DNA from 3 places in the Spirosoma aureum genome. Region 2 is predicted to be linked to each of the others. Evidence: riboswitches for the same ligand, from Rfam matches in the RefSeq annotation. Region 2 holds a riboswitch; each other region holds the start of a gene.
What was found. Region 2 has a riboswitch for S-adenosylmethionine ahead of G8759_RS26835 (YceI family protein). Riboswitches for the same ligand answer to the same signal wherever they lie in the genome.

Region 1 (3,782 bases), 530 kb from region 2:
CGAATCCGCCTGACCGGTTTCGTCGAATGCCATCACAACCGCAGCTGCACCGTAGCGTTTAACCAATTGGGCCCGTTCAATGAACGCTTCTTCGCCTTCTTTGAGCGAAATAGAGTTTACGATGGCTTTTCCCTGGACGCATTTCAGCCCTGCCTCAATGACCTCCCATTTCGATGAGTCGACCATGATGGGTACACGGGCAATATCAGGCTCGGCAGCAATCAGGTTCAGGAAAGTCTTCATAGCTTCTGCCGAATCCAACATGCCTTCATCCATGTTAATGTCGATCACCTGCGCTCCGCCTTCAACCTGACCACGCGCAATGCTCAGTGCTTCGTCGTAATTACCTTCTTTAATAAGCCGGGCAAATTTCTTAGAACCGGTCACGTTGGTTCGTTCACCAACGTTCAGGAAATTCGTTTGCTCCGTAATTTTGAGCGGCTCCAGGCCGCTCAATTTCTGATAGGGTTCAGGCTCTGGGAGTTGTCGTGGCGGATATTTGGCCGCTACGTTGGCAATGGCCCGAATGTGATCAGGTGTAGAGCCGCAGCAACCGCCAACAATATTGACAAAACTACTTTTAATGAAATCTTCGATTTGCAACGCCATCATGTCCGGCGTTTCGTCGTATTCACCAAATTCGTTGGGCAGGCCCGCGTTCGGATAGGCCGAGGTAAAGAACGGTGCCTCTTTCGAGAGCGTCTGAATATAAGGCCGCATCAATTCGGCCCCCAATGCACAGTTGAGCCCTACACTGAGCAGGGGCAAATGTGAAACTGAATATAAAAAAGCTTCGGTTGTCTGACCCGATAATGTCCGACCACTGGCATCAGTAATGGTGCCGGATATCATGATTGGGCGAACAGGCTGCTGCGGGTTTAAATTGAAATACTTGTCAATGGCGAACATAGCCGCCTTGGCATTCAGTGTATCAAAGATCGTTTCGACCAACAGCAGGTCGGCGCCCCCCTCTACTAAACCACTTACCTGCTCATAGTAGGCATTCACCAGTTCATCGAACGTAACAGCCCGATACGCCGGATTATTTACGTCGGGCGAAAGAGAAGCAGTCCGGTTTGTAGGCCCCATTGCTCCCGCAACAAAGCGCGGTTTATCCGGATTTTGCTTTGTTAATTCCTCAGTTACTTCCTTTGCAATGCGTGCTGACTCATAGTTCAGTTCATAGGCCAGCTTTTCCATGTGGTAATCCGCCATGGCAATGGATGTACCACTGAACGTATTGGTTTCGATAATATCGGCACCTGCCTCCAGATATTGTTTATGGATTTCCTGAATGATCTGCGGCTGCGTGATCGACAGCAAATCATTATTTCCCTTTACATCGTGCGGATAGTCTTTAAAGCGCTCACCCCGATAATCGGCTTCAGTCAGGTTATACCGCTGGATCATCGTTCCCATGGCACCATCGAGAACGAGAATTCTTTGTTTCAGAAGGTCTGTAATCAGTTCCAATTGATACAAAATTTATAGAGTTAAAAGCACGCCAATAGCGGCCTTAAAATAGTATAGCGTAAAAACCGGGGCTTATCAAAACAGGGGAAGGAAGCAGAAACGCTAACTTATCTGTCCCCAAAAAATTGGGGTGGAATGCGGCACCTTTTCCTACTTGTATAGTAAGCGGCTGGTTGCCAAGACATCGTTGGGTCCAATCCCTCCGTCTTTCTTGATAAGCACTTATGCAAAGATACATATTCTACCCATAGTCCCAAAAATAGCTTACTTTTGGGCGAATTTTTGAATGAGCGAATTAATGAATAGGCGACTAGTTTGTGACTAATCCCGTTCACTGGTTCGCTCATTCCCCACTCCGGCGAATTGGTCACTACCTAACTATAGTTGATGAAACTAGCAGCCATCGATATCGGTTCCAATGCAGCTCGTCTGCAGATCTCAACGGTGTTACATAACGACAACGTTGTTAGCTTCAAGCGTGTCGAATACGTACGGTTCCCGCTTCGGCTGGGGCACGATGTATTCAATTTTGGCGAGCTTACTCCTGAAAGTGAAGCCCGAACGGCCAAACTCATGCAGGTTTACAAACTGCTGATGGAACTGCATGAAGTGGAAGATTATATGGCCTGCGCTACATCGGCCATGCGCGAAGCCTCCAATGGGCACGAGGTCGCTAAACGGATCGAAGCCTCAACAGGCATTAAGATTAACATTATTGATGGGAGCAAAGAAGCAGAACTTATTAATAATGTAGTAGTTCAGGCGCTTGATGAACGGCAGTTTCTTCATATTGATGTGGGCGGTGGCAGCACCGAACTGAATCTCTATGAGAATCGCCAGAAAATCAATTCCAAATCGTTCAAAATCGGCTCGGTGCGGCTACTGGAAGGCAAAGAAACCAAAGGGGCCTGGCGAAAAATTGAAGACTGGGTTGAGGATAATATCGATTCGACTAAAGAAATTATTGCTGTCGGCACCGGAGGTAACATCAGTAAATTATTCAACCTGGCGTCTAAAACCTCTGAATTAGAAACAACCCTTTCAGAAATTGAACGGATTCGTGATTACATCGCTGGTTTTGACCAGGAAGACCGTATCAACAAACTCCGTCTGAATGCCGACCGTGCTGATGTGATCGTACCAGCCGCCGGGATTTATATTTCCGTTATGAGATGGGCTGGAGCCGATAAGATTATTGTTCCAGATCTGGGTTTGAAAGATGGTATCATTCAATTAGTATACGCCCAGCTAGGGAAGAAAAAACACGTTCTCTAAACAAATTGCCCGTAGACGCATTAACAAAAAATCCCGGCGAAATAAGATCGCCGGGATTTTTAATTTGACATATTCTCTCTTACAATCGGTGGGCCGAATACTATTTATTGTACGAATAGTAATCGGTACATATTTTGGTTGACAGGTATACATTGAGGATGTTCACCAGAGTGACAATCTTTTTTGTATAACCACCAATGAATTGCGCATCGACTCAGCCCAAAACAAATGTATACTGATTTCGACTTTGTTCCGGTTACTAAGTCACCCTGTTTTAAAGATCATTCCTGTTGCCGATTATTTTATTTTGACTATTTATGATCTAAATAGTATAGCAAAAATCAATATATATTACAGTATTTCAATTATTATCATATAAAAACTACTATAAAGACTACAAAAATTTGAGGTTTTGGAAAAATGTACAATCTGTTTTTTTATTATTCTTGACATTAAAACAGTGTAATATGGTACTACTACAACCTGATATCACTTTATAACCAACCTTTACTTGTCACTCCCGTTTCAATTAAATTTAATTGTTGCCATAGAAATTCGAATCAGCTCAATTAGTTTTGTATTCATTAAAGGTTATTTAATCTACTAAAGTTCAATTGGGCTAAAGGAGCCTATGACAGACTATATTATTATTAGCCAGCAAAACCCACCAACTGCCGACATTTCCGAGTTTTGCCAGCCTGGCTTTTTCTTTAATGAAAGCGAACACTTGAGACAGCAGAAGGGAATGTTTCATCTACTCACGGCTCTTAATCAACGTACTGGCCGGTCTGAAGCCCGATGCGCCTTTTTTGTTGGTACAGAGGGGGCAATTAGTCCTAAAGCTGCTCCATTTGGGTCCGTCGAATTCGCAGAAAATCTGCCAGATACTGTATTAGACGAGTTGCTCCAATCGCTTCAGGAGACAGCTCGTTTCGCGGGGGCTTCTACGCTGCGTCTGGTCAATTATCCGCATTGTTACGCACCTAAACAAGCAGAACGCCTTACAGATACATTAGTCAAGCAGGGGTTCAGAG
Region 2 (3,782 bases):
GTGTATTTGTAGCCACTACTCGAGAATTCACGATAGGCAGCCTGAAATTTCTGATAATCGGCTGCATTGAGTTTCGACTTGGCATCGTCGCCGGGTTGCAGACCAAACGGCTCCCAAACGTTCTTTTTGTAGTTAGCTAACTGCTCTGCCGATGGGTGCAAGTAGGCCGAAAAGGCGACAATACTCACCACACCCCCATTGGCAGCAATGGCTTTGAGTTCGTCATTATTGAGGTTACGCGTAGCATCGACCCGCCCCCGCACCGCCGAATGAGAAGCAATAACAGGTGCACGACTCAACTGAATTGTCTGCAAAACGCCTGCTGGTGTCAACTGCGACACATCGATAATAGCGCCGAGTCGGTTCAGGTCCGAAACCGATTGCCTGCCCAACGCCGATAATCCACCCAGTTCGTCGGGTTTGTCGTCAAATCCCACCGACGGCCGTGATGAATCAGCCCAGTCGTTGTTACCGGCATGCGTCAGACCAAACACCCGTACACCCTCCCGGTGAAGCAATGACAACTGAGTCAGGTCTTTACCGAGCGAGAAAGCATTCAGAAAGCTTAGTAAAATGGCATGTTTCCCTTTTGCCGGAATCCGTTCCAGATCGGCCGCCGTGTAGGCAAATTCAAGCCGGTCGGGGTGCTGGCTCACAAACCGACGTAATGCGGCCAACTTCGTATCGACCTCTTTTCGGGCTGTGGCAATATTTTCCGGGGTCTTTTTGGCCGTACCGGCAAACAAGGCCACCGTCGCAACGTCAAGGTCGCCCCTTTCCAGTTTCGGCAGATCAAACTGGCCTTTTGTTTCCGTTCCGGCATCATTACCGGCGGTGTTAAAATCAGCAAGAATATCCAGATGCGGATCGATGGTTAGGGCGTATTTATGCACCCGACGCACGACCGCATCGGTTAGGGAGTCTGACTTGACCGGAACTTGCTGTGCACTGGCCGTAAGCCCAAGGGCTAACGACCAGGCAAGCCCGGTGGTGAAAAACTGGGAAGGTATCATAGTGTAGCTTGATGAAAGTTGATTTCTAGTTGTTGATGAAGTGGACACGTAACAATCACCTGATTATCGTTTTTACCGACTCGCGACTGCACTCGACGATATAGCTACCAGCGTTATGTCGAGTGAGAAGTCGTCGTAAATCGCTTTGTCGCCAATAGTTTCGAAGAAGCTTTTTGAGCCATAGTTGATGCCATATTTTGTCCGGTCAACCGTTACGTTGGCCGTTGCGGTCAGCCTGTTATTTTCTGTTTTAAACTGAGCCGGAAATTTGATTTCGTTCGTAATGCCTTTAATGGTCAGTTTCCCCTCCACATCGTATTTCCCGATGCCCGTTTGCGTTACCGACGTGATGACGAATCGGGCCGTCGGATACTTTTCTACCGCGAAAAAGTCGTCATTTTTAAGGTGCCCTACCAACTTGGCGTTCTTATCCGCATCGGTTAAATCAGTCACGGTCAACGCCTTCAGGTTAACCTCAAACGAACCACTTTTCAATTTCCCTCCTGTCAGCAACAGCGAACCGCTACTGATGGGAGCCAGTCCCGTATGCTCACCGGTTACTTTTTTACCCGTCCAGATTAGTTTGCTCTGTTGGGTATCGACTTTATACGTGACTTCTTTCGATTTTGGCGGAGTCGGGTTTGCAACCGAAATCAGCGAGAGGGCCGTCAGGCCAAACAGGAGTTGGATTGTCTTTTTCATAGCGATCTTCCGAAGCGGCATTTTTTTGTATTTAGTTTCTGGATTTGATATATCGGAACACGAAACTTTTGGCCCTACCCGATAGTCCTAGCCAACAGATAGATATACAAGTGGTCATCGAGTCATGACAAAATTCATATTATCTATTTGTTCTATAGAATTTATAGAATATAGTAGTGAATACCGATATGGTGACTCATCAATAATTAGAATTTTCTGATTAAAGCGAAATCAGCCGAATAGAACGACTCAACAGGAAATGAGATTTGGGAAGCAGACAGTTCCGGGAAAATGAGAAAAGCAGCGTTTGGCGTGCGTAATCATGGAATGTAAATTTATAGTTCCTATCGAAGTAGGCAGGTTAGCACTATCGCCAACTGGCAAGTTGCTAAGGGTTCAAAGAGCCTGTCTCTCCCCCTTTCGGTATAAATCCACAGCTACTTTGCAGGTAGTAAGTGTAAGATCGCTCAAAGATAAAAGACTCGTTTCCAGAAAAGCAAACTTCTCCTATAGATTTTGTTATTTTTTTATTTTTCCAACTAGTAATGGCCTTCACTTTACGTAAGCCTGAAATCAGAAGGTACAAAAACCGGCTATTCGTTGCCGGTGAATAAATCGTGTAGGTCGAACCGTTCGTTTGGCCCGCGCAATTTTGTTTACAGAAGCGATACAAATACAGATTTAAACCATCCAGTAAATTAATCCAGCACATAGAGCAAGTCGTAAGGAGTGTGTTGTAGCATACCTTTTCGTATTTTTGACCCTTCACGACCCAATTTTTTCGCTCATGCCTTATTGTCGGCTCCTGATTATTACTTTCATCAACGTTATTTTTCTCACAAAGGCTTTTTCGCAGTCAACAACCCCTTCTTTCCTGCAACTTAATGCCAGTCAGAACCGCTGGGCCGACTCGGTCTTTGCAACGCTGACACCCGATGAACGCATCGGTCAGTTGATCATGGTTTCGGGCTACTCGAACCGAAAACCCGCCTATGAAGATTCGCTCGTCAATCTGGTTAGAACCTACAAGCTTGGCGGAGTAGTCATGTTTCAGGGAGGGCCAATCCGGCAGGCAAAACTCACCAATCGCTTACAGGCGCTTTCGACGGTGCCCCTTTTAATTGCGATGGACGCCGAGTGGGGTCTGGCCATGCGGTTGGATAGTACGGTTCGCTACCCCTATCAGATGACCCTCGGAGCCATGCAGGGCAACGATTCACTCATCTATACCATGGGGGCCAATCTGGCGAAACAAGCCCGTCGGTTAGGTGTTCATGTCAACTTTGCCCCCTCGGTCGATGTCAATAATAATCCCAATAACCCGGTTATTAACTTTCGATCGTTTGGAGAAGATAAATATGCGGTTGCGCGCAAAGCCCTTGCCTATATGCGGGGCATGCAGGATAACCATCTGTTAACCAGCCTGAAACACTTCCCCGGCCATGGCGACACAGGTACCGATTCGCACTATGATTTACCCCTGATCAATAAAAGCCGGGCGCAACTCGACTCGCTGGAATTGTATCCGTTCAAACAGTTGATCAACGCCGGGGCTGCCGGTGTGATGATCGCTCACCTGAGCATCCCCTCCCTCGACACAACCCGTAACCGCCCCTCAACGCTTTCGCCCGCCATCGTCACCAACCTGCTCAAAAACGAACTGGGTTTTCAGGGATTGATTTTCTCAGACGCGATGAACATGAAGGGCGTTACAAAATATTTCCCGTCTGGTCAGGCCGATGAGCTTGGTCTGGAAGCGGGCATGGATGTCCTGGAGTTTACCGAAGATGTTCCGGCGGCTCTGGCTCAGATTAAACAGGCAATAGCCACCGGTCGCATGACCCAGGAATCGCTGGACGCCCGCTGTCTGAAAGTGTTGCGCGCGAAGGCGTGGGTTGGTTTGAATCAATATAAACCCATTGTGCTCGATAATCTGGTCAGCGACCTGAATCCGGTTAGCGATGACCTGCTCAACCGCAAACTCACCGAAGCGAGCCTGACTGTTCTGAAAAATACCAATAACCTGTTGCCCCTGCAACGGCTGGATACATTACGGATTGCATCAGT
Region 3 (3,782 bases), 4.1 Mb from region 2:
ATTCAAGGAGAATGATCTGTTCCTCCGCGGGGCGATTTCGTGGGTAGGTTTCCGCCAATGCCGGATTCTCTATCAGCCAGCCGCTCGCTACGCAGGCCGTTCTAAATACTCATTTCGCAAGATGATGCACCTGGCTGCCATGGGTATCACCTCGTTCTCTACCAAGCCGTTGTATCTGTCCGTTTTGCTTGGCTTTGGCATGTTCATGTTTGCCAGTTTATTCGGAGCGGAAGTTCTCTATGAAAAGTATTTCACCAATGCTACCGTTTCCGGCTGGACTACTTTAGTCCTGTTGATGCTGCTCATCGGCGGTGTTCAATTCATCATAATCGGGATCATCGGCGTATATTTGGGAAAAACGTTTGTGGAAGTAAAACAACGCCCGGCTTATATCATCGGCGACACAAGCGACATTGAGGAGACCGTTACAACATGGGAAGCCCCAACCAAAGAGCAACACCCCCTGGGAGGCATATATTATTCACCGTTGATGTAGAAGAGTTTGATACTGCGGTAGAGTTCGGTCACAATATTCCACTGAGTGAGCAAGTGGCCGTTTCAACGCGGGGGCTGCGTTTGCTGGCCGAACGCTTTGACGCAGTTGAGGCTCGTACCACGCTTTTCACTACGGCTAATTATGCCCTTCATGAACCCGAATTAGTCTGGCAGCTTGCTGGTAAGCACGAAATTGCGTCGCACGGCTATTTCCATACGACTTTCGAACCGGCAGATTTGCTTACATCCAGATTAGCGCTGGAGAAATTACTTAATCGTCCGGTAACCGGCTTCCGGCGTGCGCGCATGGGTTTTGTCGACCCCAACGATGTTGAGCAGGCAGGCTATCAGTATAATTCATCGTTGCATCCGACCTGGCTCCCTGGCCGCTATAACCACTGGGGCGAACCACGTCATCCCTTCCGGGAAGCGGGTGTCTGGCAGATTCCGGCATCCGTTACGCCTACCCTACGGTTGCCACTTTTCTGGTTAAGTCTAAAAAACTTTCCGTTTGCTTATTACAAACAACTATGCAGGCAAACGCTTCAAGCCGATGGCTTTCTGAATTTATACGTTCACCCCTGGGAGTTTACGGACCTGTCGGGCTATGAAAAAATCCCGGCTTACGTTCGGCGTCATTCCCGAGAGGAGTTACTTGACCGGGTTGAGGCACTACTTCGCTATTTAAAGCCACAAGGCGAGTTCAGTACAATGCATGAATTTGCCAACTCATTATCGTAAGGAGTCTACGGGATTTTAAAACCGAAAAAGGCATTACTGACCAGTAATGCCTTTTTCGGTTTTAAAATCTAACTTATTCAGATAAATATAACGTCCTCGATAACATCGGTACCCATATCTTTATTTACAAGTTGAATCAGTTTCTGCTTGGCATTGACGAGTTCATTACGCAGTGGAGCTGAAGCGATCTCGATATGTAATTTCCGATCCCTAACGTAGAGACGGTTTGTTCGCGATGCAATCGTTGGCCCCATCATACGTCCCCAGAAGGCTTCGAGGTACGTTTCGTTGAAGCGAGTCTGAAGTTGATACGCTTTCAGCAACTGCCCGATTGCATCCTTCACAGTTGTAGTTCCGGCTACTCGGGTAGCATTTTCACGGTTGTAACGGTAGGTTTGGTTCATCGGGGGGGTGTCTTCGCCACAAAAGTAAATATCCGCCCGATTAAATAAACCTTACTTGCCAACGAAGTCAAAAAAAATAAGGCAACGGTCAGAAAATAGGGTCTGTGTTTGGATTGGCGCGCTTTGGCTAGTATACTTGCGGTATCAAGTCAATTGCCAGACGTCAATCATTTCATACCGACGTCAATTGATTTATAAAGAAGCGAGGAGAGATCAGGCTCTGTGAATCGCTGGCAACCTACCACATGGCAAGGTGCTAACTCCTGCCTAAAGCAACCGCGAAGGCGGACGGTTAGGGACTATAAATCGTTTAATCACATGCGCTACACACGGCACTGTATGCCCTACGAGGCCTACTAAGCATCACTCACCTCATCGCACCGCTAACCGGGAGTGGTTTTGTGCGGTTCCATATGTTTATGGTTTTCAGTGCCGTTATGCCTTCATAATGCCTGAAAACGTTAGGGCAGAAAACGCATTATCCTTTGGACATCCATTATTTTAACTATAAATATTCGTTCCCGCTTGAATCGGGAGAGAGCTTACCGGGTTTTCGGTTAGCTTACACCACACGCGGAACACTGAACAGCGATGGGTCTAACGTTGTCTGGATTTGTCATGCTTTGACCGGCAATGCCGACCCCGGCGACTGGTGGAATGGCATGGTAGGGCCAGGGAAATACTTTAATCCCGATACTGATTTCATCGTCTGTGCCAATATTCTCGGTTCCTGTTATGGCTCAACCGGACCTCTCTCAGTCAATACAACTACAGGAAAGCCCTTCTACCACGATTTCCCGACAATTACCATCCGCGATATGGTTGAAGCGCTGGACCTGTTACGGCAGGAGTTGGGTATCGATAAAATTCATACCTGTATTGGTGGATCCGTTGGCGGAGAACAAGCGGTTGAGTGGGCAATTCTACGCCCGAATCTAATCGAAAATCTTGTTCTGATCGCTGTCAGCGCGGTTGCATCGCCCTGGTGTATTGCCTTCAATGAAGCCCAGCGTATGGCTATTGAAGCTGACCCCACCTGGATCGAACGACGCGACGATGCAGGCGCGTCGGGGATGAAAGCGGCTCGGGCTATGGCCATGATTTCGTATCGTAACTACGATACATATGGCTTTACGCAGGCTCTCGATAACAACGAACAACTCGATGGCTATAAGGCCGCTGGCTATCAACGCTATCAGGGGGAAAAAATAGCCGATCGATTTAATGCCTTTACGTACTGGACGCTGTCGAAGGTAATGGATTCGCACAATGTCGGTCGAAACCGGGGTAGCATTCTGAATGCACTCAACCAGATAAAGGCTCGCGCCCTCGTTGTTGGCATCCGTTCCGATTTGCTGTTTCCAATAGCCGAACAGCAGTTTTTGGCCCGGCATATTCCTAATGCAGTCTACGAAGAGATTGATTCTCTGTATGGCCACGACGGATTTCTGATCGAATTCCGCCCCTTGGGCAGCATTCTCCGAAAATGGATGGCTTCAGCCACGTCTGATTCAAACAAAATGGCCGAAGCAGTAAAAAAGTAAAGCATCAGCCCTTCAATCGCATGAAGCTTTCTTCAACCTGCGGGTAGTATCACTAAAAAATTATTGACTAATGGCAAACGGGTTTATAAAGATTTGACAACACATTTGTCAGCTTATGAGTTAACCCATTCCGGTGCAGTAATCTATTCATGCGGGTTGTAAGAAGCCATTAGGTAACCCTTAATCATACAATAACCAGATGGTCTGGTACGAAGACGACGTTCGGCAACTCGAAGCCAAAATCAAGTTAGTTCATCCCGCATCCGATCGGGTTGTGTTTTATGGTAGTTCATCGATTCGACTTTGGTCGACGCTGGCTCAGGATTTTCCGCAAATCGATACGCTTAATTTAGGATTTGGCGGTTCAACATTAGCGGCCTGTGCCTGGTTTTTTGACCGACTGGTTGTTCCGGCAAATCCTAAATCCATTGTATTTTATGCAGGTGATAACGACCTGGGCGACGGTCGCCATCCTGAGGAAGTTTACCTGTTTTTTTGCGCACTGGCCGATAAAATGCGCCGGGAGCTACCTGATGTACCGCTGTTTTTTCTAACGATCAAACTAAGTCCGGCACGCTGGGGAATTGGCGATAGGATT

Region 1: another riboswitch for S-adenosylmethionine. It lies ahead of metH (methionine synthase); the one in region 2 lies ahead of G8759_RS26835 (YceI family protein).
Region 3: another riboswitch for S-adenosylmethionine. It lies ahead of G8759_RS07780 (homoserine O-acetyltransferase family protein); the one in region 2 lies ahead of G8759_RS26835 (YceI family protein).

What each region holds. Positions count from the first base shown of each region.
Region 1 is NZ_CP050063.1:7,286,186-7,289,967, reverse strand. It holds gene metH (methionine synthase) at 1-1,419, opposite strand, end outside; SAM riboswitch class I at 1,578-1,694, opposite strand; gene G8759_RS29040 (Ppx/GppA phosphatase family protein) at 1,861-2,748, shown strand; gene G8759_RS29035 (GNAT family N-acetyltransferase) at 3,380-3,782, shown strand, end outside.
Region 2 is NZ_CP050063.1:6,752,896-6,756,677, forward strand. It holds gene G8759_RS26830 (dipeptidase) at 1-1,013, opposite strand, end outside; gene G8759_RS26835 (YceI family protein) at 1,086-1,715, opposite strand; SAM riboswitch class I at 2,048-2,147, opposite strand; gene G8759_RS26840 (glycoside hydrolase family 3 N-terminal domain-containing protein) at 2,503-3,782, shown strand, end outside.
Region 3 is NZ_CP050063.1:1,927,692-1,931,473, reverse strand. It holds gene G8759_RS07795 (glycosyltransferase family 2 protein) at 1-496, shown strand, start outside; gene G8759_RS07790 (polysaccharide deacetylase family protein) at 433-1,236, shown strand; gene G8759_RS07785 (DUF721 domain-containing protein) at 1,314-1,640, opposite strand; SAM riboswitch class I at 1,830-1,948, shown strand; gene G8759_RS07780 (homoserine O-acetyltransferase family protein) at 2,126-3,184, shown strand; gene G8759_RS07775 (GDSL-type esterase/lipase family protein) at 3,384-3,782, shown strand, end outside.